Regions from separate parts of the Halomonas sp. 11-S5 genome, predicted to be linked through region 3. Evidence: riboswitches for the same ligand, from Rfam matches in the RefSeq annotation. Region 3 holds a riboswitch; each other region holds the start of a gene.
What was found. Region 3 has a riboswitch for thiamine pyrophosphate ahead of OP497_RS15825 (sodium:solute symporter). Riboswitches for the same ligand answer to the same signal wherever they lie in the genome.
Positions count from the first base shown of each region.

Region 1: another riboswitch for thiamine pyrophosphate. It lies ahead of thiM (hydroxyethylthiazole kinase); the one in region 3 lies ahead of OP497_RS15825 (sodium:solute symporter).
Region 2: another riboswitch for thiamine pyrophosphate. It lies ahead of thiO (glycine oxidase ThiO); the one in region 3 lies ahead of OP497_RS15825 (sodium:solute symporter).
Region 4: another riboswitch for thiamine pyrophosphate. It lies ahead of thiC (phosphomethylpyrimidine synthase ThiC); the one in region 3 lies ahead of OP497_RS15825 (sodium:solute symporter).

Region 1 is NZ_JARANW010000004.1:185,513-193,182, forward strand. Features, by position in the region: gene OP497_RS05155 (sulfite exporter TauE/SafE family protein) at 1-700, shown strand, start outside; gene OP497_RS05160 (D-alanyl-D-alanine carboxypeptidase) at 819-2,264, shown strand; gene OP497_RS05165 (DMT family transporter) at 2,373-3,248, shown strand; gene OP497_RS05170 (PepSY domain-containing protein) at 3,424-3,699, shown strand; gene OP497_RS05175 (cytochrome b/b6 domain-containing protein) at 3,714-4,289, shown strand; gene thiE (thiamine phosphate synthase) at 4,351-4,974, opposite strand; gene thiM (hydroxyethylthiazole kinase) at 4,964-5,770, opposite strand; TPP riboswitch at 5,809-5,909, opposite strand; gene OP497_RS05190 (ATP-binding protein) at 6,440-7,670, shown strand, end outside.
Region 2 is NZ_JARANW010000013.1:818-8,487, forward strand. Features, by position in the region: gene OP497_RS10425 (DUF294 nucleotidyltransferase-like domain-containing protein) at 1-492, opposite strand, end outside; gene OP497_RS10430 (HlyU family transcriptional regulator) at 546-860, opposite strand; gene OP497_RS10435 (argininosuccinate synthase) at 942-2,162, opposite strand; gene rnt (ribonuclease T) at 2,306-2,974, shown strand; gene grxD (Grx4 family monothiol glutaredoxin) at 3,310-3,654, opposite strand; gene argF (ornithine carbamoyltransferase) at 3,846-4,766, shown strand; gene OP497_RS10455 (hypothetical protein) at 5,036-5,341, shown strand; TPP riboswitch at 5,423-5,545, shown strand; gene thiO (glycine oxidase ThiO) at 5,608-6,705, shown strand; gene thiS (sulfur carrier protein ThiS) at 6,702-6,911, shown strand; gene OP497_RS10470 (thiazole synthase) at 6,911-7,670, shown strand, end outside.
Region 3 is NZ_JARANW010000031.1:10,095-17,764, reverse strand. Features, by position in the region: gene OP497_RS15840 (arginine deiminase) at 1-1,209, opposite strand, end outside; gene OP497_RS15835 (YfcC family protein) at 1,285-2,736, opposite strand; gene ilvD (dihydroxy-acid dehydratase) at 3,012-4,700, opposite strand; gene OP497_RS15825 (sodium:solute symporter) at 4,770-6,158, opposite strand; TPP riboswitch at 6,148-6,267, opposite strand; gene OP497_RS15820 (ATP-dependent zinc protease) at 6,553-7,116, shown strand; gene OP497_RS15815 (DegQ family serine endoprotease) at 7,182-7,670, shown strand, end outside.
Region 4 is NZ_JARANW010000006.1:12,844-20,513, reverse strand. Features, by position in the region: gene thiC (phosphomethylpyrimidine synthase ThiC) at 1-1,545, opposite strand, end outside; TPP riboswitch at 1,624-1,735, opposite strand; gene OP497_RS06540 (lysophospholipid acyltransferase family protein) at 1,803-2,732, opposite strand; gene OP497_RS06535 (DUF4870 domain-containing protein) at 2,736-3,119, opposite strand; gene OP497_RS06530 (VOC family protein) at 3,188-3,580, opposite strand; gene OP497_RS06525 (class I SAM-dependent methyltransferase) at 3,620-4,258, shown strand; gene OP497_RS06520 (MFS transporter) at 4,378-5,751, shown strand; gene OP497_RS06515 (acyl-CoA dehydrogenase) at 5,810-7,633, shown strand.

The DNA.
Region 1 (7,670 bases), on a different contig from region 3:
GGTGTTCACCTCGGCCTTCACCGCCGCGGTGGGCGTTGGGGGCGGGGTGCTGATGATCATGGCGCTGGCCCAGGTGATGCCGGCGGCGGCGCTGATTCCGGTCCACGGCATGGTGCAGCTCGGCTCCAACGTCGGCCGCACGGCGCTGACCTGGCGCCATGTCGATCTCGCCATGCTCGCCGCCTTCCTGCCGGGGGTGGTGCTGGGTGCGCTGGCCGCCGCCTGGCTGCTGGTGCGTCTGCCGGCCGGGGTACTGGAGCTCTGCATCGCTACCTTCGTGCTCTTCACCTGTTGGGGGCCGGGCCTGCCGCAGCGGGCCCTGGGACGGGGCGGCGTGCTGGTCGCCGGTGCCGTCACCACCCTGCTCTCCAGCCTGGTGGGCGCCAGCGGCCCCATGGTGGCCGCCTTCATCAAGCAGAGCCAGTTCGGCCGGCTGGCCAAGGTGGCCACCTTCTCCGCCTGCATGCTGCTGCAGCACCTGACCAAGGCCTTCGTGTTCGGCGTGGCCGGCTTCGTCTTCCGGGACTGGCTGCCGCTGATGCTGGTAATGGTGTCGGCGGGCTTCCTCGGCACCTGGCTGGGCCTGCGCCTGCTGCATCGGCTCTCGGATCACCGCTTCGACACCCTCTTCAAGTGGGCCTTGACGCTGCTGGCGCTGCGCCTGCTGTGGCTCGGCGGGCAGCGACTACTCGGGCCTTGACGAAAGGCTGCGCCAAATCGGCGAAAACGGCAAAAAGTCCGGCCCCTGCCCTGTACAGCGCGTCACAGACGGCCATAATGGCTAGCAGCAACGGTAAAAAACCTCGAGGGAACGCGACATGGTGCCAATCACAACAAACAACCGGCGCCGCAGAGGGGGCATCTTCGTGCTGCTGGCCTGCCTGCTGCTGGCCACCACGGCTGTCCAGGCCAATCCTCGCTATGCCGGTATCGTCATCGATGCCGACAGCCAGGAGATTCTCTACGCCGAGAATGCCGACAAGCTGCGCTATCCGGCCTCGCTCACCAAGATGATGACGCTCTATCTGATGTTCGAGGCCATGGAAGAGGGCAGGCTGAGCCTGAGCCAGCCGCTGCCGGTCTCTGCCTATGCGGCTTCCAAGCCGGCCTCCAAGCTCTATGTGAAGGCCGGCTCGACGATTCCGATTGAAACCGCCATCCAGGCGTTGGTGATCAAGTCGGCCAACGATGTGGCCGTGGTGGTGGCCGAGGCCCTGGGCGGCAGCGAGACGCACTTTGCCCGTATGATGACCGACAAGGCTCGCGACCTGGGCATGCAGGACACCGTCTTCCGTAACCCCAACGGCCTGCCCGATGCCAGCCAGGTCACCACGGCACGCGACATGGCGGTGCTCTCCCGGCACCTGATGCGCGACTTCCCCCAGTATTACCCCTACTTCTCGCGGACGAGCTTCAGCTGGAAGGGCAAGACCATCACCGGCCACAACCGCCTGCTCAAGAACTATCCCGGTGCCGACGGCCTCAAGACCGGCTTCATCCGCGCCTCGGGCTTCAACGTGGCCACCTCGGCGGTGCGTGACGGCCGTCGCCTGCTGACCGTGGTGATGGGTGGCTTTACCGCCGCCTCGCGAGATGCGCACACCGCCGACCTGCTGGATCGCGGCTTCGTGCGCGCCTCGCTGGCCGATGGCCGCGGCTGGCTGGCCAGTACGGACATCTCCGGTGGCCGGCTGATGCCGGGCGAGCCCCAGGCGCCGGGCCAGCCAGTGGGCGATCGGGTCCGCCTGGCCAGCCTCGGCGCACCGTCCCCGGGCGCCGCCTCGCCCTCCGCCGCCTCGCCCTCCGTGGCCTCGGCCTTCCCGCCGGCCCCGGTGGAGGCACCGACGGCGACAGGGAGCGCCACGAGGCAGGTGACGGCATCGCGGGTGGCTCGTATCGAGACGCCGGTTGCCGGTGCGAGCGCGGGCCTGGCGCAGGGTTCGGCCGACGATCCCATCCGCGAGTTGATGGCCAGCACCCGTGCATCGGCGGATCCTGTCCGCGGGGGCGCCGTCCAGCGAGGGAGCTGGGGCGTGCAGGTCGGCGCCTTCAGCGATGCCGGCCATGCCCGTACCTTGGCGTCCCGCGCCGCCAGTCAGCTGGCCAGCGAGCTGACCGACGCCCGGGTCGCCGTGGCCAATGCCGGGAAGGCCGGCGTCTACCGTGCCCGCCTGGTGGACATGGACGAGGGCCAGGCCCATACCGCCTGTCGTCGCCTGGTGGCCCAGGGCATGGAGTGCATGGTGGTCCAGGCCAGCCTCTGAGGGCTTGCTCTACGGCACGTCACCGACTAGCGTAGTGATTTCCCACCCCGCCGGCCCTCAGGCCGGCGGGGTGGCTTTTTGGGGTTCGGCCAGGGGAGGGCAGGCGGCATGTCACCGTCATTCAAGGGCATCGGCTTCATGTGCCTGGGCGTGCTCTGCCTGGCCATCGGCGACGCCATCGCCAAGTGGCTGGGCGAGGTCCACTCGCCGCTGCAGATCATCTTCTTCCGTACCCTGGTCTCGCTGCCGCTGATCGCCGCGCTGGCCCACTTCGGCGGCGGCCTGCGCAAGCTGCGTACCCGACGCCCCGGGATCCACCTGCTGCGCGGGCTGATCTACACCGGCACCATGTTCTGCTTCGTGCTGGGCCTGACCCTGCTGCCGCTGGCCGAGGCCACCGCCATCGCCTTCGTGGCGCCGCTGTTTGTCACCCTGCTCTCGGTGCCGCTGCTCGGCGAGCGCATCGCGGGGCCGGTGCTGGCGGCCTCGCTGGTGGGCTTCGCCGGGGTGCTGATCGTGGTGCGTCCCGGCGGCGAGGCCTTCGACCCCGGCGCCCTGGCGCTGATCGGGGCGGCGGTCTTCTATGCGCTGATGATGATCACCGCACGGCGCTGGGGCGGTACCGAGCACCTCTGGGCCATGGTCTTCTACATGACCCTGGTGCCCTTCGTGATGACCGCCCTGACGCTGCCCTGGGTGTGGCAGACACCCCATCCCTGGCACTGGCTGGCCTTCGCGGGGTCGGGGCTCTTCGGCGTCGGGGCCACCGCCTTCATCACCCTGGCCTTCCGCCATGCTCCGGCGGCCATCGCTGCCCCCTTCGACTACACTGCGATGCTCTGGGCGGTGCTGCTGGGCTGGTGGTTCTGGGGCGAGATGCCGGATTTCTGGGTGTTCGTCGGCAGCGCACTGATCATCGTCAGTGGCCTGTCGATCGCCTACCACGAGCGGCGCACCACCCTGAAGCGCCGGCCGACCTCCTGAGACGCCGCCGTCTGCCCCCCGTCGACCCCACCGGTGAAGTTTTTCCACGGCGTTAAGTCTTTCGTAAGTCTGGCTGACCATGATGACCCTGTTCCCTTCCGGCGGCTGCCGTCGGGAACTGCCACCGGCCGACGGTCAGGTGGTCGTCTGTCACTGACTTTCTGGAGGTTTTCCAATGAAGCGCACTGTACTCAAGGGCATCGTGGCATCCAGCCTGCTGGCGGCAAGCGTCTCTGCCCTGGCCGGGCCGAACTGTACCGACGCGCCCGAGAGCGAGTGGATGAGCCAAGACCAGATGAAGCAGCAGGTGGCCGACGCGGGCTACAAGGTCAAGACGTTCAAGACCACCGGCAGCTGCTACGAGATCTACGGCTGGGATGACCAGGAGCGTCGGGTCGAGATCTACTTCAACCCCGTCAACGGCGATATCGTCAAGAAGGAAGTCGACTGAGCGGAGGCCAGGCCATGACCGGCAATGCGAGCAGCCCACGGGTCCGCGTCTGGGACCCGTTGGTCAGAGTCATCCATTGGTCACTGGTGGCCGGCTTCCTGGCCAACTACTTCCTGACCGAAACCGGTGAGACCTGGCACCAGTGGATCGGCTATGGCGTGGTGGCGTTGATCGGCGTGCGCATCCTGTGGGGGTTCGTTGGCCCCTGGTCGGCGCGTTGGGCGAGTTTCTGGCCGACGCGTCGCCGCCTGCGGGCCTCGCTGCGCCAGCCGCCCAAAGGGAATGTCGACACGGCCTCGTCGTCGCCCGGTATCACCCATACCCCGCTGGGGGCGGTGATGATGCTGACGCTGCTGGCCCTGTTGCTGGGGCTGGGCGCTACCGGCTACATGATGGAGGAGACCGATCTCTTCTGGGGCGTCGAGTGGGTCGAGGAGGCCCACGAGCTGATGGCCAACGCCATCCTCGTCCTCATCCCGCTGCATGTCCTCGGAGCGCTCCTCGAGAGCCGCAAGCGAGGCGACAATCTCATCGCCGGCATGCTGCACGGCTACCACCGACACCCGGGGCATCCGCGCTCGGACGCCTGATCTCGACCTGCCCCGATCCACGCCGTCACCGCGCTTGCCGCGGTGACGGCGTCTTGGGTGGTCAGTGGCGAGGCGGCCGTGCAAAGGCCCGCGCGGCGGCTTCGGGGTCGGGGCTGCCGCAGATCGCCGAGATCACCGCCAGGCCGTGGGCGCCGGCCCGGTGCGTCGCGGCCAGGTGCTCGGCCTTGAGCCCGCCGATGGCCACGCTCGGCAGGGGGCTTTCGGCCACCAGGACGGCCAGGCCGTCGAAGCCCAGCGGTGTGGCGTGGTCGTGCTTGCTGGGGGTGGCGAACACCGGGCCCAGCCCCAGGTAGTCCAGCGCCGCCGGGTCGAGGCGGGCGAGCTGGTCATGGGTCTGTACCGAGAGCCCGAGAATCGCCTCCGGGCCCAGGGCGGCGCGGGCCTCGGCCACGTCGCCGTCGTCCTGGCCGAGGTGCAGGCCGTCGGCACCGGCTGCCAGGGCCACCTCCAGCCGGTCATTGATGATCAGTGGCACGCCGCTGCCGGAAAGCGCCGCCTTGAGGCGGTGCGCCTGGTCGACCAGCTCGGCGTCGCTGGCATGCTTGTCGCGTAGCTGCACTAGTGTCACGCCGCCACGCACTGCCGCCACCACGGTCTCCTCCAGTCCCGAGCCCGCGCAGAGCTCGCGGTCGGTGACCAGGTAGAGCGAGAGATCAAGGCGCATCGTGAACCTCCAGTCGAGTCCGTTCGGCCAGGGCCTCTGCATCCAGGTGATAGAGGGCATCGAGGAAGGCCACGGCGAAGCTTCCCGGGCCTCGCGCCACCTCGCCGGCCAGTTCGCCGGCCACGGCGTAGCAGGCCAGCGCCGCCACCGTCGCCTCGAAGGTATCATCGGCGCCAGCCAGGAAGGCCGCCACCACGCCGGTCAGCGCACAGCCCAGGGTGGTGACCCTGGGCATCAGCGGGTGGCCGCCCCGCAGGCGGGCGATCCGCCGGCCGTCGGTGACCAGATCCACCTCGCCGGTCACCGCGACCACGCCATCCGTCTGGCGGGCCAGCCGGTGGGCGGCGTCGAGGGCCGCTTCGGCCGGGTCGGTGCTGTCCACGCCCCGCCCGCCGCCGGCCTGCCCCGCCAGGGCGATGATTTCCGAGGCGTTGCCGCGGATCACGTCCGGTGCGAGCGCCAGCAGTCGCGCGCCGGTCTCGCGGCGATAGCGCGTGGCGCCCACTGCCACCGGGTCCAGCACCCAGGGCCGCCCCGTCTCCCCGGCGGCCAGGGCGGAGGCCTCCATGGCCTCGACCCAGTGGGGCGAGAGGGTGCCGATGTTGATCGTCAGGGCGCCGGCCAGCGCGGTGAACTCGGCGGCCTCCTCGCGAGCATGGACCATGGCCGGCGAGGCGCCGATGGCCAGCAGCACGTTGGCCATGCTGTTCATGGCGACATGATTGGTGATGTTGTGGACCAGCGGGCTGGTCTCGCGCACCCGGGCCAGGTGCGCGGCGGGATCGATGGCAAGCATGGGGCCTCCCCGGCGCGGGAGGTGCGGCGCGGCGGCAGGGCCGGGGCCGCACGACTCCCTCCGCCGGCATTATCCGGGTCAGGTTCCGAGGGTGCGTCTCAGCCGTGGCGATGTCGCCGCGGCGCCCCTGTCGTCAGTCCCCACTATCCCTGCCCGCTCCCTGGCTGTAAAGGCCCGGGGTTAGGCCAGCAGGTGGAAGCCGGAAGGAAAGCGGGTTCATCGCAGACTGGCGTGATCGTTGACCGCACGATACCGGCTATCCATCTGACCCCGTAGGCTCGATAAGCACCCGCGCACCGGGCATGGCGAGGGCACCATCGTCACGCCGGATGCGCCTCCGCGGTGAGCCGGCTCTCGTGGTGTCGTCCCCGACTAGCGGTGGCAGAGAAAAGAGCCCGGAGAAATCGGCGGTGTGGCCACCGCTGTGAGCCAGTGGAGCCAGAGGTTGATGGTGCCGTAATCGATCGGTGTATCGCGCAGTTGCATGGGGACGCCTCCTTGGTCGTGTCGGTTCACTCGCAATGGTGCGAGGCGATAGTGGGTGGAATATGAAGATACCGGGGAGTCGGCGCCATCGCGCTTGCGTCGCGCACTCCGCGCGGGATACTTGGCGCTCGTGAGTCGGCCTGCCATGACAATGGGCAAGGCACAGGTGACTGGAAGGGGTTCATGAGGCGACCGGGTATCACTGCGAAGCTGTTTCTCGCCATTCTGGGCGTCACGCTGTGCGTGGTCGTGCTCATGACCTTCGCGGTACAGGTGACCTTTCGCAGCGATTTCCTCGACTACGTCCGCGAGCGCGAGGGCGAGCGCATCGACACGCTGGCGTCGGTGCTTGCCGATTACTATCGCGAGGCCGGGGACTGGGAAAATCTATCCGAGGGCGGGCGCTGGCAGCGCCTGCTCCGGGAGGCGCTGTGGCGCCAGCGAGAGGCGGAGGCCGATCACCGCGAGCGCGACGAGGGCGAACACCGGGAACGGGATGGCGGGGACGACGACGATGACGACGACCACGAAAGCGACGGCTCCCGGCACCTGTTTACCGGCCCTGCCGGGGACGTGCCGTCCATGCAGGGCCCGGTCCGTTTCGGCCCCGCCCTGCTGGACGCCGACCGGCGGCACGTGGCCGGGCCGAAGGTGGTGTCGGGCCAGACGGAGTCGCGTTCGGTCGTGGTGGACGGCGCAACCGTGGGCTGGCTGGTCTACCGCCCGCCGGGGCGTATCACCGACGACCTCGCCCTGCGTTTCCAGGAGAAACAGTTCGACGCCGCCTGGATGACCGCGCTGGTCGTCGTGGTGCTCGCCACGGTGGTCAGCCTCCTGCTCGCCCGGGGATTCCTCGCGCCGGTACGCCGCCTCGCCGGTGCCACCCTGGCACTCACCGCCGGGCGATTCGACACCCGGGTGGACGAGTCACGCCGTGACGAGCTCGGCCAGCTGGCAAACGACTTTAACCGCCTCGCCGAGACCCTGGAACGCAACGAGCGCCTGCGCCGCGCATTCATGGCGGACATCTCCCACGAGCTGCGCACGCCGCTGTCGGTGCTGCGCGCCGAGCTGGAGGCCATGGAGGACGGGGTGCGTCCGCTCACCCGGGAGTCGCTGACCGGCCTGCAGGGCAGCGTCGCGACCCTGAGCAAGCTCGTCGACGACCTCTACGAGCTCTCCCTCTCCGATGCCGGTGCCTTGAACTACCGCATGGAGGGACTGGATCTCGCCGCGCTGGTGCGGGCGGGCGCCGAGCAGTGGCGCTCGAGGATGGCGGACGCCGGCCTGGCTCTGGCCCTGGAGGTGCCTGGCGTGCCGGTGACGGTCACCGCCGATCGCGGCCGCGTCAACCAGCTCCTGGGCAACCTGCTGCACAACAGCCTGTGTTATACCGACCGCGATGGCGAGGTGC
Region 2 (7,670 bases), on a different contig from region 3:
CTGGCAGAGCGGGATCCCGGCCGCATCGAGGCGCGCGGTGAAGCGCTCGCCCAGGGACTGGAAGTAGCCGTCGATCTCGGTATGCCGCTCGTCGGGGTAGTCGGCGATGATCATGGCGTTGTCCTGGTCCGGCGCCAGCAGGCTCTCATGGCGCGCCCCCGAACCGAGGGTCAGCACGCAGCAGGCCACCGGCGGCGCCCCCCAGCCCAGGCCGCGCATCTCCTCCAGGGAGAGCGTGATGGCGCGCCGATAGAGCCAGTCGTTGTGGTCGCTGATCAGCTGGCTGATGCGCCAGGCAGGCAGATCGAGCCGGTCCAGGGCCTCCACCAGCTGGCCCTGCCAGGCGTGGGCCTCGGCCAGGGAGGGAGCAGGCCCCAGGCTCACCAAGGCCTGGCCCAGGGGGGCCAGCAGCGACGGCCAGCCGCCGGGGTCAGGCAGCGCATCGGTGGAGAAGAGTTCTCGCCAGGGCGAGGAGCGGTGCAGCAGGCGCATGGCGACTCCGGGTCACGGGACGGATCGGCATGTCCTGAAGTATAAAGCGAGTCTCAGCGCGGCGAGAACATCTCGTCGCCGACCTCGTCGATGAAGCGCTGTGCCTTGCTGATCATCAAGGCGTCACAGGCCTCGCGACCGGGCAGCATGTCGGAGCGATCGAAGCGATGCTCGAGCATCTCGCCGTCCTCTCCGTCGGCGGCAGGCAGCGGCTTGCGGATCCAGCCGCTGACGCGGTACTGGCCGCCCTGATCGGCGGGTTCGGAGATGATCAAATAGCCCTTGTACTCCACCGGCTCGGCGGCCGCGGCGTTGCCGGACTTGCCCTCGCCACCGCCGAACAGGCCGGATAACAGTTTCTTGAACATGGTGCTCTCCTCGCTTGTGGCAGCCCTCGACACGACGACGCCGGCGGCAGGCCGGCGTCGAGGAAGGCATGCAGGTCGGTCTCAGTCCTGCTTGCGGCCCTTGCCGGCGGCGATGCGCAGGCGCAGGGCGTTGAGCTTGATGAAGCCCTCGGCATCCTTCTGGTCGTAGGCGCCGGCATCGTCCTCGAAGGTGGCGATGGACTCGTCGAAGAGCGAGGCGTCGGACTTGCGGCCCGCCACGGTGGCACTGCCCTTGTAGAGCTTCATGCGCACCACGCCGGAGACGTTCTTCTGGGTCTCGTCGATGGCCGCCTGCAGCATGCGGCGCTCCGGGCTCCACCAGTAGCCGTTGTAGATCACCTCGGCATACTTGGGCATCAGCTCGTCCTTGAGGTGCGCCTCCTCGCGGTCGAGGGTCAGCGACTCGATGGCGCGGTGGGCGCGCAGCATGATGGTGCCCCCCGGGGTCTCGTAGCAGCCGCGGGACTTCATGCCCACATAGCGGTTCTCGACGATGTCGAGGCGGCCGATGCCGTTGTCGCCGCCCAGGATGTTGAGCTTCTCGAGCACCTCGTGGGGCCTCATCGGCACGCCGTCGATGGCCACGATGTCGCCGTGATCAAAGGTCAGCTCGATATAGGTGGGCGTGTCCGGCGCGGCCTCCGGCGACACGCTCCAGCGCCACATGTCCTCCTCGGCCTCGGCCCAGGGGTCCTCGAGAATGCCGCCCTCGTAGGAGATGTGCAGCAGGTTGGCATCCATCGAGTACGGCGACTTCTTCTTCTTGGAAGAGAAGTCCACCGGGATGTCGTGCTGCTGGCAGTAGGCCATCAGCTTCTCGCGGGAGGTCAGGTCCCATTCGCGCCACGGCGCGATCACCTTGACGCCTGGCTTGAGCGCGTAGGCGCCGAGCTCGAAGCGCACCTGGTCGTTGCCCTTGCCGGTGGCGCCATGGGAGATGGCATCGGCGCCGGACTGGTTAGCGATCTCGATCAGGCGACGGGCAATCAGCGGGCGTGCGATGGAGGTGCCGAGCAGGTACTCGCCCTCGTAGAGGGTGTTGGCGCGGAACATCGGGTAGACGTAGTCGCGCACGAACTCCTCGCGAAGATCCTCGATGTGGATCTCCTTGACGCCCAGCGCCTGGGCCTTGGCACGGGCCGGCTCGACCTCCTCGCCCTGGCCGATGTCGGCAGTGAAGGTCACGACCTCGCAGTCATAGGTTTCCTGCAACCACTTGACGATGACGGACGTGTCCAGGCCGCCGGAATAGGCGAGCACGACCTTCTTGACATCGGACATGCTGAGGCTCCTCTAGTAACGTTCTCGAAGGGGCGATTATAGCGCGCCGAGCCTGCAGCGAATACCGGCGACGCGACTCGCGGAGGGCAAGCTGCTAGACTTTCGCGGTTTCGAGACACGATGGCCCAGACAAGGAGGGGTGCATGAGCGAGGCGATCGCCCGCGAACTCATGGCGCAGCGATTCCGCAGCTTCCTGCCCGTGGTGGTGGACCTGGAAACCGGCGGATTCAATCCCGAGGGCGACGCGATCCTCGAGATCGCCGCAGTCACCCTGACCATGGATCCGGACGGCAACCTGATCCCCGACGCCACCTATGCCTACCATGTCACCCCCTTCGTAGGGGCCAACGTGGAGCAGTCGGCGCTGGACTTCACCGGGATCCGGCTGGATGACCCGCTGCGCCGACAGGTGGCCGTCAGCGAGGCCGAGGCACTGGGCGAGATCTTCCGACCCGTGCGCAAGTCCATCAAGGCCCATGGCTGCACCCGGGCCGTGCTGGTCGGCCACAATGCCGCCTTCGACCACGGCTTTCTCAATGCGGCGGTCAACCGCTGCGGCATCAAGCGCAACCCCTTCCATCCCTTCTCGAGCTTCGACACGGCATCGCTCGGCGGCCTGATCTATGGCCAGACCGTGCTGGCCCGGGCTTGTCGCGCCGCGGGCATCGAGTTCGACAACAGCGCCGCCCACTCGGCGCGCTACGACACCGAGCGCACCGCCGAGCTGTTCTGTGCCATGGTCAACCGCTACAAGGACCTGGGCGGCTGGGCCCTGGCCCAGAAGGAGCAGGGGCTGGACGAGGAACCGTAAGCCGTAAGCCGTAAGCTGGAAGCTGGAAGCTGGAAGCTGGAAGCTGGAAGCTGGAAGCTGGAAAGCAGCATAAGCTTGCCCCCAATAGCAACCCCCCGCAGCACTGCTACGGGGGTGTTGTTTCTGGTTCATCGCAGACTGGCGTGATCGTTGACCGCACGATACCGGCTGGCCATCTGACCCCGTAGGCTCGGTAAGCGCCAGCGCACCGGGCATGGCGAGGGCACCATCGTCACGCCGGATGCGCCTCCGGCTTATCCGGCCTACGCGACATTCCCGCTGTTTTCACGCCAATTTGCGAAGAACTTTTTTCTTCAAGCTTCAAGCTTATGGCTTCAAGCTCCAGACGAAGTCTGGTTGTGCTTGGCGGCGGCTTCCTTGACCAGCTTTTCCAGCTCGCCGTTCTGATGCATCTCGACCACGATGTCGCAGCCGCCGACCAGCTCGCCCTCGACCCACAGCTGCGGGAAGGTCGGCCAGCTGGCCACCTTGGGCAGCTCGGCACGGATGTCCGGGTTGTCCAGGACGTTGACGAAGGCGAAGCGCTCGCCACAAGCCATCAGGGCCTGGACGGTCTGGGCGGAGAAGCCGCACTGCGGCAGCTGGGGGGTGCCCTTCATGTAGATCAGGATGGGGTTCTCGCCGATCTGGCGCTGGATGTTCTCGACGGTGGTGCTCATGACATCTCCCTTTCTCGTGTGGCCGGGTCTCGATGGCCCGGGCCTCGATAGATCGAGGCCGGCAAGCGCCCGGGCAATACCCGAGTATGCTGGTCGGCCTTGTGGATGAGGGCCATTCTACTGATGACGGGCGCGTTGCGCATCCCCCGTGGGCTGGCTAGGATGGTCGTTTTTTCCCGTGGAGCGACACCATGGCCACCCGCCATTTCCTCACCTTGCTTGACCTCAGTCCGGACGAGCTGCGCTACCTGATCCAGCGCGCCATCTCGATCAAGAACGGCCTGAAGACCCACGGGCCGACCTACACGCCCTTCGCCAACCGCACCCTGGCGATGATCTTCGAGAAGTCCTCGACCCGCACCCGGGTCTCCTTCGAGACCGCCATGGCGCAGTTCGGCGGCCATGCGCTGTTCCTCTCGCCCCGCGATACCCAGCTCGGCCGCGGCGAACCCATCGCAGATACCGCGCGGGTGCTCGCGGAGATGGTCGACGCGGTGATGATCCGTACCTTCTCCCACGAGGGCCTGGAGGCGTATGCCGCCGCCAGCAAGGTGCCGGTGATCAACGCCCTCACCGACGACTACCACCCCTGCCAGCTGCTCGCCGATGTGATGACCTGGACCGAGCTGCGCGGCAGCGTCAAGGGCCGCACCGCGGTGTGGATCGGCGACGGCAACAACATGTGCCACTCCTGGATCAACGCCGCCCGGCAGTTCGACTTCCAGCTGCGCATCTGCTGTCCGGAAGGCTACGAGCCGCGCCAGGACATCCTCGCCGCCGCCGGCGACCGGGTGAGCATCCTTCGCGACCCCCTGCAGGCCGTGGCTGAAGCCGACCTGGTGACCACCGACGTCTGGGCCTCCATGGGCCAGGAAGAGGAGCAGGCCAGGCGCGAGGCCAATTTCGCCGGCTTCCAGGTGAGCGAGACGATGCTCGACCGGGCGAAGGACGACGTGCTCTTCCTGCACTGCCTGCCCGCCCACCGCGGCGAGGAGATCAGCACGACCCTGCTCGATGACCCGCGCGCGGTGGTCTGGCAGGAGGCCGGCAATCGCCTGCATGCTCAAAAGGCGCTGATCGAATTCCTGCTGCTGGGGCGAGTGGAAGGCTGAGATGGGGGATAGCGTCTTAGCAGGGCAATTGCAGTTAACTGAAGCGAGAGGCGCCGGGGACAGGTCGTAGGGGAGGTCCTACGCCAGGGATGGCGTCGGTAGCGCCCATGGAGGGGTTCACAGCGCCTCCCCGAAGGCCTGTCGCCGGAATAGCCTCGAGCATTGCCACCGTCTGCGGCAGACCAGAACATCTTAGACCTTGGTATGACATCGACCTTCGTCGCATGTATAATGCGCTGCAGCATAATCCCTCAAGGAGATGCGGCAGCATGACACACGACACCCCCAGTACCACCGGCATGCAGCGTAGCCTGCGCCAGTGCCTCTCCAACATGGCCGCCCTGCTCTATCGCCAGGGGCATGTCCTCGAGACGGTCACCGTCCCGCACCGCGGCCTCGATCGCACCGCCCTGAAGGCGCTCGGCGATGCCGACCGTGACTGGGCGCCCTGCCAGCACATCCTCGAGACCAGCCAGGCCGCCACTTGGAACGACCAGCAGCGCTTCGTGCTGACCGGCCTCGGCCGCGAGCTGCTGTTCGACATGTTCGGCGAGGGGGCCGCCGACTGCGCCTGAGCCGGAGTGGACGCCATCCACACTGATTGATGCCCGGGCACGCGACGAGATTGCGTGCCCGGGCATCTTTGGTTAAGTTGGCAGGACTTGTCGGGGAGCCCCGGTACGCGCAGCAAGCCGTGCACGGGGGCTGAGATCGGTACGGCCGAACCCGTTGAACCTGATCAGGTTGATGCCTGCGGAGGGAACAAGCGCATGTCACGCCTGCGTGCCCCCTGTCGCCATCCCGCCTGGTCAGCCATGTCTCCTGCAGGATGGCCGCTATCTTGACAACCACCACCGATCACATCGCCGTCGCCGGCGCCGGCCTGCTGGGGCGCCTGGTCGCCTGGCAGCTGCTCGCCGACGGCCACGCCGTCACTCTCTATGACGCCGGGGACCTGGACACCCCGCCCGCCGCCGCCTGGACCGCCGCCGGCATGGTCGCCCCGCTCTGCGAGACGGCGATCTCCGAGCGCTGCGTCCACGACATGGGCCGCTTCGCCCTGGCCCAGTGGCCGACGTGGCTCGAGGCCCTCGACGCCCCATCGCTGTGGCAACAGCACGGTAGCCTGATGGTGGCGCATCCCCAGGACCTGGGCGAACTCACCCAGTTCCGCCGCGACCTCGACCATGCGCTGGGCGGCGGCTCACCCTGCCGGGCCCTCGACGCCGGTGAGATCCATCGGTTGGAGCCCGACCTGGCGCCCGGCTTCCGCCAGGGCCTCTACCTGCCGGACGAGGCCCACCTGGACAACCGTACCCTGCTCACCCGCCTGCTGGACGAGATCCGCGCCCTGGGCGGGGAGTGCCATGCCCACTGCCCGGTGGAGACCTTCCCCGGCGAGGTCGTCACCGCCAACGGCCGCCGGCGCTTCGACTTGGTCGTCGACTGTCGCGGCACCGGCGCCCGGCAGCGCCACCCGAGCCTGCGCGGCGTGCGCGGCGAGACCCTGCACGTGCAGACCGCCGAGATCCGGCTCTCGCGGCCGGTACGGCTGATGCACCCGCGCTACCAGCTCTATGTGGTGCCCAAGCCGGGGGATCGCTTCGTCATCGGGGCCACCCAGATCGAGAGCGAGGACCGCTCGCCCATGTCGCTGCAGTCCTCGCTGGAGCTGGGCAGCGCCCTCTACACCCTGTCCCCGGCCTTCGCCGAGGCGCGCATCCTGGAGCAGGGGGTCAACCTGCGTCCCGCCTTCCTCGACAACCTGCCCCATGTCACCCACCAGGAGGGGCTGATCACCGCCAACGGCCTGTTCCGGCACGGTTACCTGCTGGCACCGGCCGTGGTCTGCCACCTGCTGGCCGGGATCCGGGACCACGGCGACCGGCCCTTCGCCGACACTCTGGCGGCACACCCGCCGCAGGAGGCCACTGCATGAACGAGATCACCCTGCGCCTCAACGACGAGACCGCCCGCCTTCCCGCCGGCACTCCGCTCGCCGACGCCCTGCACGCTTGGCACTACGCCGACCGCCGGGTCGCCGTGGCGGTCAACGGCGAGTTCGTGCCCCGCTCCGCCTATGCCGGGCGGGTCCTGCAGGACGACGACCGCATCGATATCGTGGCCCCGGTAGGAGGTGGCTGATGGACGCGCTACACGACGACACCCTGACGCTCTACGACGAGGCCTTCGCCAGCCGCTTCCTGCTCGGCACCGCCCTCTACCCCTCGCCGACGGTGATGCAGGAGGCGATCCGGGCCTCAGGCTGCGAGATGGTCACCCTGGGCCTGCGCCGCCAGAACCCCGCGGCCGGCGACGGCGACGCCTTCTGGCAGATCCTGCGCGACAGCGGCTGCCGGCTGCTGCCCAACACCGCCGGCTGCCGCTCGGCCCGGGAGGCCATCACCCTGGCCCAGATGTCCCGCGAGCTCTTCGACACGCCCTGGATCAAGCTCGAGGTGATCGGCGACGACTACAACCTGCAGCCGGACCCCTTCGGTCTGCTGGAGGCGGCCCGGGAACTGATCGACCAGGGCTTCAAGGTGCTGCCCTACTGCACCGACGACCTGGTGCTCTGCCAGCGCCTGCGCGACGCCGGTTGCCAGGCGCTGATGCCCTGGGGCTCGCCCATCGGCACCGGTCGCGGGCTGATGAACCGCTACGCCCTCGAGACCCTGCGCCAGCGCCTCGCCGTGCCGCTGATCATCGATGCCGGCCTGGGCGCGCCATCCCAGGCCGCCGAAGCCATGGAGATGGGCTTCGACGGCGTGCTGATCAACACCGCCGTGGCCCGCGCCCATCGCCCGCCGCTGATGGCCGAGGCCTTCGCCGAGGCCATCCGCGCTGGCCGCAAGGCCTACCTGGCCGGACTGATGCAGCAGCGCCAGACCGCCAGCCCCAGCA
Region 3 (7,670 bases):
CCCGCCGCCGCGCCCCCGGCCCAGCTCGGCACCGGGAATGGCCAGCACCTCGATGCCCGCCGCCTCCAGTGCCGCATTGGTGTCGTCGTTGCGATCGTAGCCCACGACGACACCGGGACTCAGCGCCAGCACGTTGTTGCCGTCGTTCCACTGCTCACGCTCGCGTTCCTCCGGGGTATCGCCGCCTGTAGGCACCACGTCCAGCGCCCCATACCCCAGCACCTCGGCGACCAGGTCGAAGAGGTGGCGCGGGTCCTGGCGGAAGGCCAGCGTCCTGCCCTCCTCGCCGGGACGCAGGTCGTAGCAGACCACCCCATCCGCGACCTCCTTGAAGGCGGTCACCACGTTGCCGCCACAGAAGGTGAAGACCGTGTCCAGGTGCATGGCCAACCGGGCCCTGGGGAGCTGGCAGGCGATTACTCGGTGGACGCTGCCCTCCTCGAACAGCGCCTTCGCCAGCTGGCCGATGGCCTGGGGCGAGGAGCGCTCGCCCATGCCCACCAGCACCGTGCCGTGCCCCACCGGCATGATGTCGCCGCCTTCCAGGGTGGCGAGGCCATGGTCGGCCAGTGGATCCCCCCAATGCACCTTCACTCGGCCCGCGAAGGCCGGATGGAAGGCGTAGATGGCGGCCATCAGCAGGGTCTCCGGCTGGCGGGCACTCCAGAACATCGGGTTGAGGGTGACGCCACCGTGGATCCAAGCGCTGTTGTCGCGGGTGAACAGGAAGTTGGGCAGGGGCGGCAGCACGAAGCCGAAGTGGCCGAGGTGGTTGCCGAAGAGCCCCACCGGGTCGAAGGGCAGGTCACCCACTTCCAGGCCGCCGATCAGGAACTCGGCCAGGGTCCTGCTCGGCAGCTCGTCCATCCAGGCGCGCAGGTCCGACATCATGCCCACCCCGATGTGGTTCCAGGTGATCCGGTGGTCCAGCACCCAGGCGCGGGCTTCGTGGATATCGAGGGTCTCGGCCAGCAGCGCGTTGACGTCGAGGACCTCCACGCCCCTTCCCCGCATCACGCCGGCGAAGACGTCATGATCCTTCTGGGCTTGCTTGACCCAGAAGACGTCGTCGAAGAGCAGGGTATCGCAGTTGGAGGGGGTCAGCCGCCGGTGGGCCAGGCCCGGCCGGCAGACGATCACCTGCCGCAGGATGCCGGTCTCGGAATGCACGCCGAGGTCGGGCGGCGCGTCATGGGAAGGGTCAGTCATGGCAGCACTCCTTTCCGTCGGGCGTCATGGGCGTTGAACACGGCCATTCGTCACGGCTGTTATTCACCCCCTTCATCAGAGAAGGGCCCCGAGACTGATGACCAGGCTGATGAAGAGGGTCAGTATCAGCAGCAGCGGCCAGATGAAGACCAGCCAGCGGTCGTAGGAGACGCGACCGATGGTCAGGCCGCCGATCACCACCGCGAAGGTGGGATTGATCAGGTTCACCAGGCCATTGGCGGACTGGTAGGCGGTCACCACCAGGTCCCGCCCGACGTTCGCGAAGTCCGCCAGCGGGGCGAGGATCGGCATGGAAAGCACCGCGAGGCCGGAGGACGAAGGCACGAAGAAGCTCATGCCCACCTCGATCCAGAACATCAGGTTGATGAAGGCGAGCTGGGGCAGGTCCCCCAGCGACGCCTCGGCACTGTGCAGGATGGTGTCGGCGATCATGCCCTGCTCCATGATCACCACGATGCCGCGTGCCAGGCCGACCACCAGGGCCACGCCCAGCAGCTCCCGGGCCCCGTCGACGAAGCTGCTGGTCAGCGTCTTCTCGCCCAGACGGGCGACGAGGCCGATCACGATGGCGGCGCCGAAGAACAGGGCCCCCATGCGCGCCATCCACCAGCCCTGGGTGGAGACGCCCCAGATCATGACCGCAAAGGTCAGGGCGAAGATCGTCAACGCGATGATCTGAGTGGCGGTGAGGGTGGCGTTCTCGATGTCGTCGCCCTCCTGCCCTTTCAGGAACAGGCGCCGGTGGGCGTCCCACTGCTTGGCAACCACAGAACGGGAGGGGTCGGCCTTGACGCGTGCGGCATAGCGCATGACATAGGCGATGCAGATCAGCAGGCCGCCGATCAGCAAGATGAACCGCAGCACGATGCCATCAGTGAAGGGAATATCGGCCGCGTTGGCCGCGATGACGGTGGCAAATGGATTGATGGTGGAACCGAGTACCCCGATGCCCGCGCCAATCAGGATGATGGCCACGCCGGTGACGGCGTCGTAACCGGCCACCAGTATCACCGGGATCAGGATGGCGTAGAAGGCGAGGGTTTCCTCCGCCATGCCATAGGTCGTTCCGCCCAGGGCAAACAGTGTCATCAGGATCGGGATCATCCAGATCTCATGGCCTTCCAGGTGTCGCATGGCGCTGCGTATGCCAGTGTCGATGGCCCCGGTGGCGTTCATGACGCCCAGGAACCCGCCGAGGAACAGGATGAACAGCGCCACATCGATGGCGTTGGCGGCATAGCTGTCCGGGTCGTAGAAGCCGGCGGTGGGGGCCAGCATGACCTCGACGAACCCCTGCGGGTTGGACTCCACCGTCTGGTAGGTGCCGGGCACGGCCACCTCGCGGCCGACCTCCTCGTTCATGGCCCGGTCGTACTGTCCGGCCGGGATGATCCAGGTCAGGGCGGCGACGAGGATGATCAGGCCGAAGAGGATGGTGTAGGCGGTGGGGAAACGCGAGGCGAGGTCACGTTCCGCGTCGGGGGTTGGCTTGCCGTCCTGGGTCATGGCGCGTCTCCCTGTCATCGACCAAGTGTGATCAACCGCATGCTCGAGGCCAGGCCAGGTCCTCGAACACCTCGGCAGGCTCCGTCGCCATTCGAAGCGAGCCCGTCTTGACACAGGATAGTCCAAGCCGCCGGCCTCGGTGCCCGGGGGTGATGAAGGTCAACCAACGACAGGAGGGCACCGCACGGCCGTGCCGGGGCCACACGGTGCCTGACGGGACACCGCGGCAAAACGACGCAGGCCGCGGACGGGGAGGCAGCAGAAGCAGGGGAGCATCACTCCGGCAGATCGGTCACCGCCCCGGTGGAGGCCGAGCTCACCGTTCGCGCGTACTTGGCCAACACCCCCCGCGCATAACGCGGTTCGGGCTGGCGCCAGGCCGCACGACGGCGCATCAGCTCCTCGTCAGGCAGGTCGACGTCGATGGTATCGGCCTCGGCATCGAGGGTGATCAGGTCGCCATCCTCCACCAGCGCCAGGGGGCCGCCGTCGAAGGCCTCGGGGGTCACGTGGCCCACCACGAAGCCGTGGCTGCCGCCGGAGAAGCGCCCGTCGGTGATCAGTGCCACCTCGCTGCCGAGCCCCCGGCCCATGATCGCCGAGGTGGGCGTGAGCATCTCGCGCATGCCGGGGCCGCCCTTGGGTCCCTCGTAGCGGATCACCACCACGTCGCCGGCCACCACGGTGCCGTCGTTGATGCGCGCCTGGGCCTCCTCCTCGGAGCCGAAAACCCGGGCGGAGCCTGCAAAGTGCGTTCCCTCCTTGCCGGTGATCTTGGCCACCGCCCCTTCCGGCGCAAGGTTGCCGTAGAGGATGCGCAGGTGGCTCTCGGCCTTCACGGGCCGATCCAGCGCCGCGATGATCTGCTGGTCATCGGGATAGGGGGCGACATCGGCCAGGTTCTCGGCCAGCGTCTGGCCGGTCACGGTCAGGCAGTCGCCGTGCAGCAGACCGGCGTCGAGCAGGGTCTTCATCAGCGGCTGGATGCCGCCGATCGCCACCAGCTCGCTCATCATGTAGTGGCCGCTGGGCCGCAGGTCGGCCACCACCGGCACGCGCTTGCCGATGGTGGTGAAATCCTCAAGGGAGAGCGCGACGCCGATGGTGCTGGCCATGCCGATCAGGTGCAGCACCGCATTGGTGGAACCGCCCAGGGCGATCACCATGGTGATGGCGTTCTCGAAGGCCTGGCGGGTCATGATGTCGGAGGGCTTGATGTCGCGCTCGAGCAGCGTGAGTACCGCCGCACCGGCGGCCTCACAGTCCTCTCGCTTGTCCCGGGAGACGGCATTCTGCGCCGAGCTGCCCGGCAGGCTCATGCCCAGCGCCTCGATGGCCGAGGCCATGGTGTTGGCGGTGTACATGCCCCCGCAGGAGCCGGGGCCGGGAATCGCCGTCTCCTCGATCTGCTTCACCTCGATCAGGTCCAGGTCGCCGCGGCTGTAGGCGCCCATGGCCTCGAACACCGAGACGATGTCGGTGTGGCCTTCGCCGGGCAGGATGGTCCCGCCGTAGACGAAGACGCTGGGGCGATCGAGCCTCGCCAGGCCCATCAGGCAGCCCGGCATGTTCTTGTCGCAGCCGCCGATGGCCACCAGGCCGTCGAAGCCCTCGCAGCCGGCCACCGTCTCGATGGAGTCGGCGATCACCTCCCGCGACACCAGCGAGTACTTCATGCCCTCGGTGCCGTTGGCGATGCCGTCGGAGATGGTGATGGTGTTGAAGATCACCCCCTTGCCGCCGGCCGCATCGGCGCCGTCGCTGGCCCGGCGGGCCAGCTCGTCGATATGGCTGTTGCAGGGGGTGAGGTTGCTCCAGGTGGAGGCGATGCCCACCTGGGGCTTGGCGAAGTCGCTGTCGGTGAAGCCCACCGCCCGGAGCATCGCGCGGCTGGCGGACTTGCCGACCCCGTCCACCACCGGGGCGGAGTGGCGGCGACGGGGATCCTTCGGGATATCGCTCATGGGGGCCTCCTCTGATCGATCATAATGGATCCCCAGAGAGTGGCCTTCCTGGCGCGGCCTGGCAACCGCTCAGGCCGGACGCCCCCTCCCCGCCAGCCGGAGCCCGGCGACCAGCAGGCTGACCAGGGTGGAGGCCACCAGCGCCCCCAGGAACGGCGGCAGGGTCGGGATGCTGCCGGGGAAGCTGGCCGCCAGCACGCCCGCCGCGAGGCTGCCCTGGGCCACCCAGCCCGGCAGGATGGCGCCGAGCATGCCCGCCACGCCGCCGGCCACCGCGGCCGTGGCGCTCATCCGCGACCAGAGACCCAGCAGCACCGGCACCACGATGGCCGCGCAGAGCAGGTCGGCGATCAGGAACAGCCGCAGCACCGAGAGCCCCTGCAGCGCCACGATCACCACCGGCACCATCAGCGCCACCGTGACCCAGCGGGCCGCGCCGAGGGAGAGCCCACGCCGGCCGGAGCCCGCCACCACCAGCGAGGCGAGGCCGTTCTGGAGGGTATCCACGCTGGAGGCGACCAGGGTGACCGCCAGCACCAGCGCCGGCAGGGCCAGCCAGCCCGGCGCCTGTGCGAGCAGCGCGAAGAAGGGGATCGGCGGCTCGCCCAACGCCACGCCGGCCATGGCCGCCAGCGTGCCGAGGCCGCCGACCGCCATCACCACCAGCACGGTGATGCCGCCGCCCAGCCAGGCGCCGCGCCCCAGGGCGCGGTCGTCCCGCGCCGCCCAGACCCGCTGCCAGTAGCCCTGGTGGAAGAGGTTCGCCGCGGTCACCGCGATTACCAGGGTCAGCGCCACGGCGAGGGCGCTGCCGGTGGGAATAGAGGGCAGCGTGGCGTCCACCGGCATTTCGGGCAGGCGCATCAGCGCCACGCCGCCAACCACCGCCAGCAGCGCGACCAGCAGCCAGGCCTGCCAGCGGTCGGTGGCCAGGCTCGCCCGCAGGCCGCCCACCGCCGTGTAGAGTAGCGTGGCGACCGCCACGCCGATGACCACCAGCGCCGGCGGCACATCCGAGAGCAGCGCGGTGATGGCCCCGATGGCGGTGAGCTCCGCGGCCAGGAAGCAGGCCATGTAGAGCACCGAGACCAGCGATACCCAGCGCCGTACCCCGGCACCATAGCAGGCCTCGGCGAACTCGCCGATGCTGCGCCCCTCCGGCAGGTGGCGCCGGATCACAGGGCCGTAGAGCCCCAGCACGATGAACGGCAGCGCCGAGCCGATGGCATAGCCGGCCAGTGCCAAGGGGCCAACGAAGGCGCCGATCTCGGGCGGCGCGAAGAGGATCCAGGCGCCCATCCCCGAGGCCAGGAAGGAGAGGCCCAGCGACTGGGCGCCCTGGGAGTTGCGCGCGGTGACATAGTCGTCAAGGGGGCCATCGGCCCGGCGGGCCCGCAGGCCCAGGAAAGCAAAGCACAGCAGCGCCGCGCCGAGCACGGCAGACGTCAGGTAAGGCATGTCGCACTTCCTCCGCCGGTATGAACCGGATCAGGTTCCAGGGTCAGCGCCATGCGCTCTCTCAGCCCCGGCCGACGCGTGCGGCAGCGGGACTCCCCTGGCGACAAGTGAATGGATGGTGGGATCGCGCCTCGCATCGTGGCCTGGCTGGCCGATAGCGACGGGATCGAGGGACATCATAGCGCCGCCTTCCCCTGGCGACCACCCGGGCCCGATTCCCGTGGGCTTGCCGGCGCGCCCGGCAACGCACCCCAAACGTCTCTCTCGAGGGGCGCCTCTCGGCGATGACGGAACTCCTTCTCCACAAGCAAGGTCGCAGAACGAGGCCATGGGCCATGGACGCATTGTCATTCGCATCACCGATATCACCCACGTGTAGTCAAGGAGGAAACGCATGCACAGACCGATCCCGAGAACACTGCTGGCCTTGCTCGGCGCCGGACTGCTGGGGAGTGCCGCCCAGGCGGCCGACACCGCCACCTATGGCTGGATCGAGAAGGCCACCATCGAGCCGTGGGGCACGGAGGTCAAGGTGAAGCTGGATACCGGTGCCCTGACATCATCGATGCAGGCCGAGGAGATCGAGACGTTCGAGCGCGACGGAGAGGACTGGGTTCGCTTTACCGTCGAGGTCGAGGATGAAGAGACGGACGATGTCGTCTCGAAGACCTTCGAGCGTCCGGTGTTTCGCGACCTGCGTGTGGTTGGTGCCGGAGGGGAAGAGAGCCGGCCCGTCGTGCTGATGACGATCTGCATGGGAGAGACGCTTCGTGAGGAGCAGTTCAGCCTGGAGGATCGCGACAACATGAACTACCCGGTCTTGCTCGGGCGACGCACCATTCAGGACCTGGGCAGCGTCGAGACGACCCGCACCTTCATGCACGAGCCCGAATGCAATGATGATTCGCCCGTCAAGCCACACTCCGAGAAGGAGTATGACGAGGATATCGGCGTATGACGGCCCCCACGGAGGGTACCGCTGCCGACCATGACACCATCCAACCGATGCCACAGGAGCCCATCGTGACAGTCAAGACACGCACGCTTTCCTGGCTAGTGCTGCTGGGACTTCTCGTTGTCGCTTCCCAGCCCGCGCTGGCGCAACAGCGCCTGCCGGACTTCACCCAACTGGTGGAGGACGCCGCCCCGTCCGTCGTCAACATCTCGACATCCCGAACGGTCGAGCGACAGGCACCCCCCAGCGGCCAGTTCGGCGGCCAGGAGATACCCGAGATCTTCCGGCACTTCTTCGGTGACCGCATCCCCATGCCCCCCGGCGGCGGCCGGGGCCAGGGCAACCAGGAGCGCCGCTCGCTGGGCTCGGGCTTCATCTTCGATGAAGACGGCTACATCATGACCAATGCCCATGTGGTCAAGGGGGCCGACGAGATCCTGGTGCGCCTCAACGACCGGCGCGAACTCGAGGCCGAGCTGGTGGGCACCGATGACAAGACCGATGTCGCCGTGCTCAAGGTCGAGGCCGACGACCTTCCCACCCTCGACATGGGCGAG
Region 4 (7,670 bases), on a different contig from region 3:
GGTGATGATGCCGGTCTTGACGTCGTCCTTGTTGGGCAGGCCCAGGTGCTCCTTGGGAGTCACGTAGCAGAGCATGGCGCAGCCGTACCAGCCGATCATCGCCGCGCCGATGCCGGAGGTGATGTGGTCGTAGCCGGGCGCGATGTCGGTGGTCAGCGGCCCCAGGGTGTAGAAGGGCGCCTCGTCGCACTCGGTGAGCTGCTTGTCCATGTTCTCCTTGATCAGGTGCATGGGCACATGGCCGGGACCCTCGATCATCACCTGGACGTCGTGCCGCCAGGCGATATGGGTCAGCTCGCCCAGGGTCTCCAGTTCGGCGAACTGCGCCTCGTCGTTGGCGTCCGCCACCGAGCCCGGGCGCAGGCCGTCGCCCAGCGAGAAGGCCACATCATAAGCCTTGCAGATCTCGCAGATCTCCTCGAAGTGGGTGTAGAGGAAGCTCTCCTGGTGATGGAAGAGGCACCACTTGGCCATGATCGACCCGCCACGGGAAACGATGCCGGTGACCCGCTTGGCGGTCAGCGGCACGTAGCGCAGCAGCACCCCGGCGTGGATGGTGAAGTAGTCCACGCCTTGCTCGGCCTGCTCGATCAGGGTGTCGCGGAACACCTCCCAGGTCAGGTCCTCGGCCACGCCGCCCACCTTCTCCAGCGCCTGGTAGATGGGCACGGTGCCGATGGGCACCGGGGCGTTGCGGATGATCCACTCGCGGGTCTCGTGGATGTTCTGCCCGGTGGAGAGGTCCATGATGGTGTCCGACCCCCAGCGGATCCCCCAGGTCATCTTGTCGACCTCGTCCTCGATGGAGGAGGTGACCGCCGAGTTGCCCAGGTTGCCGTTGATCTTCACCAAGAAGTTGCGACCGATGATCATCGGTTCGGATTCCGGGTGGTTGATGTTGCAGGGGATGATGGCCCGCCCCGCCGCGACCTCGGCGCGCACGAACTCCGGGGTGATCTCTTCGGGCAGCCGGGCACCGAAGCTCTCGCCGGGGTGCTGGTGGCCCAGGATGCGCTCCACCTCTGCCGTCCCCTGGGCTTGTCGACGTTGATTTTCCCGGATGGCGATGAACTCCATCTCCGGGGTGATGATGCCCTGGCGGGCATAGTGCAGCTGGGTGACGTTCCCTGCCTGGCCGTCTTGTGAAGGGCGTGCGCGACGCGGCGTGCGGGTCAGGTCGAAGCGAAGCGGGGCGAGCAGCGGGTCGTTGGCCCGGCGCCGGCCGTAGTCGCTGGTGGGGCCGTCGAGGAGTTCGGTATCGTCGCGCGCCTCGATCCAGGCGTGGCGCAGCGCGGGCAGGCCGCGGCGCAGGTCGATCTCGGCCGCCGGGTCGGTGTAGGGGCCGGAGGTGTCGTAGACCAGCAGCGGCGGGTTCTCCTCATAGGCGCCGGAGGTCCTGGTGGGCGAGAGCGATATCTCGCGGAACGGGACCCGGATGTCGGGGCGTGAGCCCGTCACAAAGATCTTGCGCGAGCCGGGCAGCGGCTGGACGGCGGCCGCGTCGACGCGGGCGGTCTCGGCGAGGAAACGGGCGGTCTTGCTCATGGTGTTCTCCCTTGAGGGTTTTGCGATTGTCAGGGAGGACAGCAGGGAGGACAGGGGCCGCCAGGCGTGGGGTGCCATGGAGGCGTGTCGCTTGATCCCTACGCTGGTCCTAGCCAGTTCAGGTTCAACGGGATCCATGCTCGAAAGCGCATGATCTCAGCCGTCTTCAACGGCACCCCGTCAAGCGAGGTTCTACTGTAGCAGGAAGAGACACCATTGCCAGCCCGGCAAGGCGGGCTATCGGGTCTCCGTGGCGATCAATAGAGCCGGAAACGCTTGAAGTCGGGGCGGCCCTCGGCCTCCTCCGGGGTCTTGCGGTAGCGCTTGTATTCCCACTGGTACTGGGCCGGGTCCAGGGCAATGGCGGCCTCCACGCTGGCATTGACGCCGGTGGCTGAGGTGACCTCGTCAGGGTCGTAGACCCGCGCGTCGGCGGCCAGGAAATGCAGGGCGAAGCCCTTGCCGGGCAGACGCAGCGCCACCCCGGTGACGACCCGCGCCTCGGTGCGCGCCACCAGCTTGGGCAGCAGGGTGGCGGTGTAGGCGAGCCGGCCAAAGAAGGGCGCGAACACGCCACTGCCCCAGTCGGGCTCCTGGTCGGGCAGGATGCCCACGGCCTCGGAGCGCTTGAGCGCCTTGAGCAGGGCGGCCACGCCGCGGGAGTTGGTGGGCACCAGGCTCGCCCCCTGGCGTTCGCGGCCCTGGCGGATGATCGGGTCCAGCGGGGCGAGCTTGGGGGGCTCGTACATGGCGGTGAAGGGGAAGTGGCCGGAGAGCCAGAAGTTGAGCACCTCCCAGTTGCCGAAGTGGGGGGCCAGCACGATGACGCCGCGCCCCTCGGCGCGGGCCTCGTCGAGCAGCTCGCGGCCGTGGACCTTGAGGATCGAGGCCTCGACGCGGTCGGGGTCGCCCATCCAGGCGAAGCCCAGCTCGAGCATGGTGGCGGTGGAGTGAGTCAGGCTCTGCCGGGAGAGCTGGCGACGTTCGGCCGGGCTGCGGGAGGGGTAGACCTCGGCCAGGTTGGTGCGGGTGACCCGACGCTCCCGGCGGCTCAGCTGCTCCACCAGCGGGCCGACCAGTCGGGCCAGCCGCCACAGGGTGGCGAGGCGGCGACCGGCGAGGCGGCGCCACAGGGTGGCGATGGCACGGGCCTGGAGGGTACTCCAGCTGGACTCACCTCTTGCCATGGATCAGACCCACCAGCTGTCCACGTTGTCCGGCGCACGCTGCTCGTTGAGGGCCTTGAGCCCCTTCACGCAACGGATCACCAGCCACACCACCGCGGCCAGCCAGGTGAGAAAGCCGATGAGGACCAGGGTCAGCAGGCCGGAAATGCCGAAGTAGAGCAGGGCGATCCAGAAGGTCCGGATCTGGTAGCGATAATGCTCGTCGAGCCACGCCGGCCCCTTGCCGCGGTAGACATAGGCGATCACCACGCCGACCAGCGAGGTGAGGCCGCCGGTGATCATGCCGGCCAGGTGCAGCACGTACACCACGATGGGAAGGGTCGTGTCGGGGGCGGAGCCCCGTTTGGCAATGGCGCGGTCGTCGTCCTGTGGCAGCTGGTCGTTCATGGGGCGTCCTCGTAGAGCGAATCGCTGACGCCAATCATACCGGTCGAGGACGACAATGCCACCGGGCCTCAGTCGGTCCGGGGCTTCACGGGGCGGCTGAGTTCCAGCAGGTTGCCGTCCGGGTCGCGCAGGTAGAGCGAGGTGATCTCGCCGGTGGCGCCCTGTCGGGCCACCGGGCCGAGTTCCACCTCGACCTCCAGCGCCTCCAGATGGCGCTGGACCTCGTCGAGCGGCAGCAGGCTACGCAGGCAGAGATCCAGGCTGCCGGGCGTGGGCGTGGCGGCCCGCGGGGTGACGTCGGTGGCGGTCCAGTGCAGGCGTAGGGCGACATCGCCCAGCATCAGGTCGACGCGCTCGCGGTCGCGGTAGCGCACTTCCAGTCCCAGCACCCGTGAGTAGAAGTCCACGGCACGGGAAATGTCGGTCACGGTGATGACCAGATGGTCCAGACCTGACAGCATTCGGGTCTCCTTGCGGGGTTCTGGAGAGAGCAGGATACGATGATGCTGACTTGTCCGCTATGTACGTCCACCGACACCGGGTACTTTCATCGTGATGGCCGGCGCGACTACCACCGCTGTCGGCACTGTGCGCTGGTGTTCGTGCCTCCCGACCAGCGGCTCGGACCGGCAGCGGAGCGGGCGGTCTACGACCGGCACCAGAACGCCCCGGACGACCCCGGCTATCGCCGCTTCCTGTCACGGCTCTTCGACCCGCTACGCGAGCGGCTGCCGCCCGGCGCCCGAGGGCTCGACTTCGGTGCCGGCCCCGGGCCGACCCTGTCGGTGATGTTCGAGGAGGCGGGGCACCCCATGGCAATCTATGACCCCTTCTACGCGCCGGATGCCAGCGTGCTGGTAGGCGAATACGATTTTATCACCGCCACCGAGGTGGTCGAGCATCTGTTCGAGCCCGGTCGGGAACTGGCGAGACTGACCGATATGCTTCCGTCCGGCGGCTGGCTGGGGCTGATGACCAAGCGCGTCACCGACCACCAGGCCTTCACGCGCTGGCACTACATCCTCGATCCCACCCATGTTGCCTTCTTCAGCGAGGCGACCTTCGTGTGGCTGGCCGGCCACCTGGACATGCGGGTCGAGTTTTCTGCGGCGGACGTGGCACTGCTGCAGCGTCGATAAATCGATTGACTCGCCGTCGGCCGGGAGTATGATTCGCGCGCTCACGATGCCGCGAGCAGGCGCTCCACGGCACTCTCTGCCACGCTTCTCCCTTATCACCTGCTGCTGTGAGGCCCTTCATGTCACGGCAATTGCTGGCCATGGCCCTGGCCCCCCTGCTGGGGCTCTTCATCCTCGGGATCGGCAATGGCTTTTTGGCCACGGTGATCACCCTGCGCCTGGACGCTGCCGGCGAGTCGCCGGTGGTGATCGGCTGGGTCTCCTCGGCCTACTTCATCGGCCTGGCGGTGGGCGCCATGCTCAACGACCGCCTGCTGCTGCGCATCGGCCATATCCGCGCCTACGGCAGCTTCGCCTCGCTGGTAGCGGTGACGGTGCTGCTGCAGGGGCTGGTGGCCGAGCCCTGGGCCTGGTTCGCCCTGCGCCTGGTCGGCGGCTGGGCCACGGTGGGCGTCTACCTGGTGATCGAGAGCTGGCTGCTGGCCTCTGGCGATGCCAGGGTGCGCGGCCGGCTGCTGGCGCTCTACATGATCTCGCTCTATGCCGCCGGCGTGCTCGGTCAGCTGCTGCTCGGCGTCACCGAGGCCATGGGCGGGGCGGCGTCGTTCATGGTGATCGGCATGCTGGCCTCGCTCTCGGTGCTGCCCATGGCGATGATCCCGCGGGTCTCGCCGCTGATCGAGAAGGCCGAGCCGCTCTCGCCGCTGCGCCTGATCACCCTGACCCCTACCGGGGTGATGGGCAGTTTCGGCTCGGGGTTGCTGGTCGCGGCCGTCTATTCCCTGCTGCCGCTCTACCTCCAGCGCACCGGCCTTTCGGTCGACCGGATCGGGCAGATGATGGCGGTTGTGGTGCTCGGTGCCATGCTGCTGCAGTATCCGGTGGGGCGCTGGTCGGACCGCCATGATCGCCAGCAGGTACTCATCCTGATCGGGGCCTTCTGCACGCTGATCTCCGCGGCGGTGCTGTGGCTGCCGATGAATTCGTGGCTCCTGGCCGGGCTGCTGTTCCTGCTCGGCGGAGGCGTCTTCTCGCTGTATCCGGTGGCGGTGGGCCATGCCGCCGACCGTGCCCCGGCCGGTGCCCTGGTGCGCATGAGCCAGGGCCTGCTGCTGATCAACGCCATCGGTTCGGCGCTCAGCCCACCGCTGATCTCGCCGGTGATGGGCGTGCTGGGCGATGCCGGCCTGTTCTGGGCTTTCGGTGCCGTCGGTGTCTTTCTGGTGGCCTTCTTCGTTTGGCGGCGCAGCGTGCGTCCGGCACCGTTGCCGGTGGCGCCCTTCCATGCCAGTACGCCGATGTCGGCGGCAGGCGCCGAGCTCGCCGTCACCGAGGAATGGGTCCAGGGGGCCCTGGAGCACGAGCACGTGGAGGACCTCTCCGGGGCCGTGTCCGAGGTGGAGGTGGCCGAGCCGCTGGTGGGGCCACCACCGCGCGACGAGGCCCGTATCGCCTACTTCGACGAGCCTGAGGAGACTAAGACTTTGGGATAATAGCCAGCGAAAAGTAGTGAATCTACTATCGTGGCTATCATTTTCCCCGAGGTGACCCATGACCCCCTATGCTGCCCCCGTCCGCGACGTCCGCTTTGTGCTGGAGGAGATGCTCGAGTACGGCTCGCTCTCGCTGCCCGGCTTCGAGGAGGCCAGTTCTGACCTGGTGGAGGCCGTGCTGGAGGAGGCCGCGAGGCTCGCCGGCGAGGTGTGGGCACCCCTTAACGCCAGCGGCGACCGCCAGGGCTGCACCCGCCGCGACGACGGCGGCGTGAGCGTCCCCGACGGCTTCGCCGAGGCCTACCGCGCCTACGCCGAGGGCGGCTGGAATGGCATCGGGGTCTCCGAGGCGCTGGGCGGCCAGGGGCTGCCCGAGGTGGTGGCCAGCGCCGTGCAGGAGATGCTTCACGGCGCCAACATGGCGCTGGGCCTCTGCCCGATGCTCACCGCCGGGGCCATCGAGGCTCTGACCCACCATGGCAGCGAGGCGCAGCAGGCCACCTACCTGGCGAAGCTGGTCGAGGGCAGCTGGACCGGCACCATGAACCTCACCGAGCCCCAGGCGGGCTCGGATCTCTCCAAGGTGCGCACCCGTGCCGTGCCCCAGGAGGACGGCAGCTACCGGCTCTTCGGCCAGAAGATCTACATCACCTGGGGCGAACACGACGCCGCCGAGAACATCATCCATCTGGTGCTGGCGCGCAAGCCGGACGCCCCGGAAGGCAACAAGGGCATTTCGCTGTTCCTGGTGCCGAAGTACTTGGTGAAGAAGTACTTGGTGAATGAGCCCCTGGTCAATCAAGACGGGAGCCTGGGCGAGCGCAACGATGTCACCTGTGCGGCCATCGAGCACAAGCTGGGCATCCACGGCTCGCCCACCTGCTCCCTGAGCTTCGGTGAAAACGGCGGCGCCATCGGCTACCTGGTGGGCGAGGAGGGGCGCGGCCTCAACCACATGTTCACCATGATGAACGAGGCGCGTCACAAGGTGGGAATCCAGGGCATCGGCGTGGCCGAGCGGGCCTGCCAGCACGCCTTTGCCTACGCCCTGGAGCGCGTCCAGGGGCGCAGCCCGCGCTCCGGCCGCAATGACTGCGCCATCGCCGACCACCTCGACGTGCGCCGCATGCTGCTCTCCATGCGCGCGCGCACCGATGCCCTGCGCGCGCTCGCCCTCTACTGCGCCGCCCAGCTCGACGTGGCCCGCCACGCGGCGGACGCGGCTGATCGCAAGGCGGCCCAGGCGCGGGTCGACGTGCTGATCCCGGTGGTCAAGGCCTTCTCCACTGACCAGGCGGTGGAAATCGCCTCCCTGGGGGTGCAGGTGCACGGCGGCATGGGCTACATCGAGGAGACCGGCGCCGCCCAGCTGCTGCGCGATGCCCGCATCGCCCCCATCTACGAGGGCACCAACGGCATTCAGGCCCTGGACCTGGCCGGGCGCAAGCTGCAGCGCGACGGCGGTGCGGCCCTCAAGGGGCTGATCGACCAGGTGGAGGCCACGGCTGCTGCCCTGGCCGCCAACGCTGAGCTCGCCCCCTTGGGAGAGAGCCTGGCCGGCGGGGCCGCCGACCTGCGCGCCGCCATGGCTGCGGTGCTCGAGGCGGGCGCCGAGCCCGAGCGGGGTGCCGATGCCGTCCAGGCCTATGCCACCCCTTTCCTGTCGCTGGCTGGCCACGTGCTATGCGCCTGGCAGATGGGCCGGGCGGCGCTGGCGGCTAGCGCCGCCCAGGCCACTGGTAGCGACGACCCGTTCTATCGGGCCAAATGCCAGAGCGCCGACTACGCTATTCGCCAATGGCTACCGGTGGGCCGCGCCCAGCGGGCGGTGATCGAGGCCGGCATGGCGAGTCTCGCCGCCTTCGACGCGGCCACCCAGTGATCTTCCCGCCGCCGGCCTCGCGCCAGCGGCGTGCTTT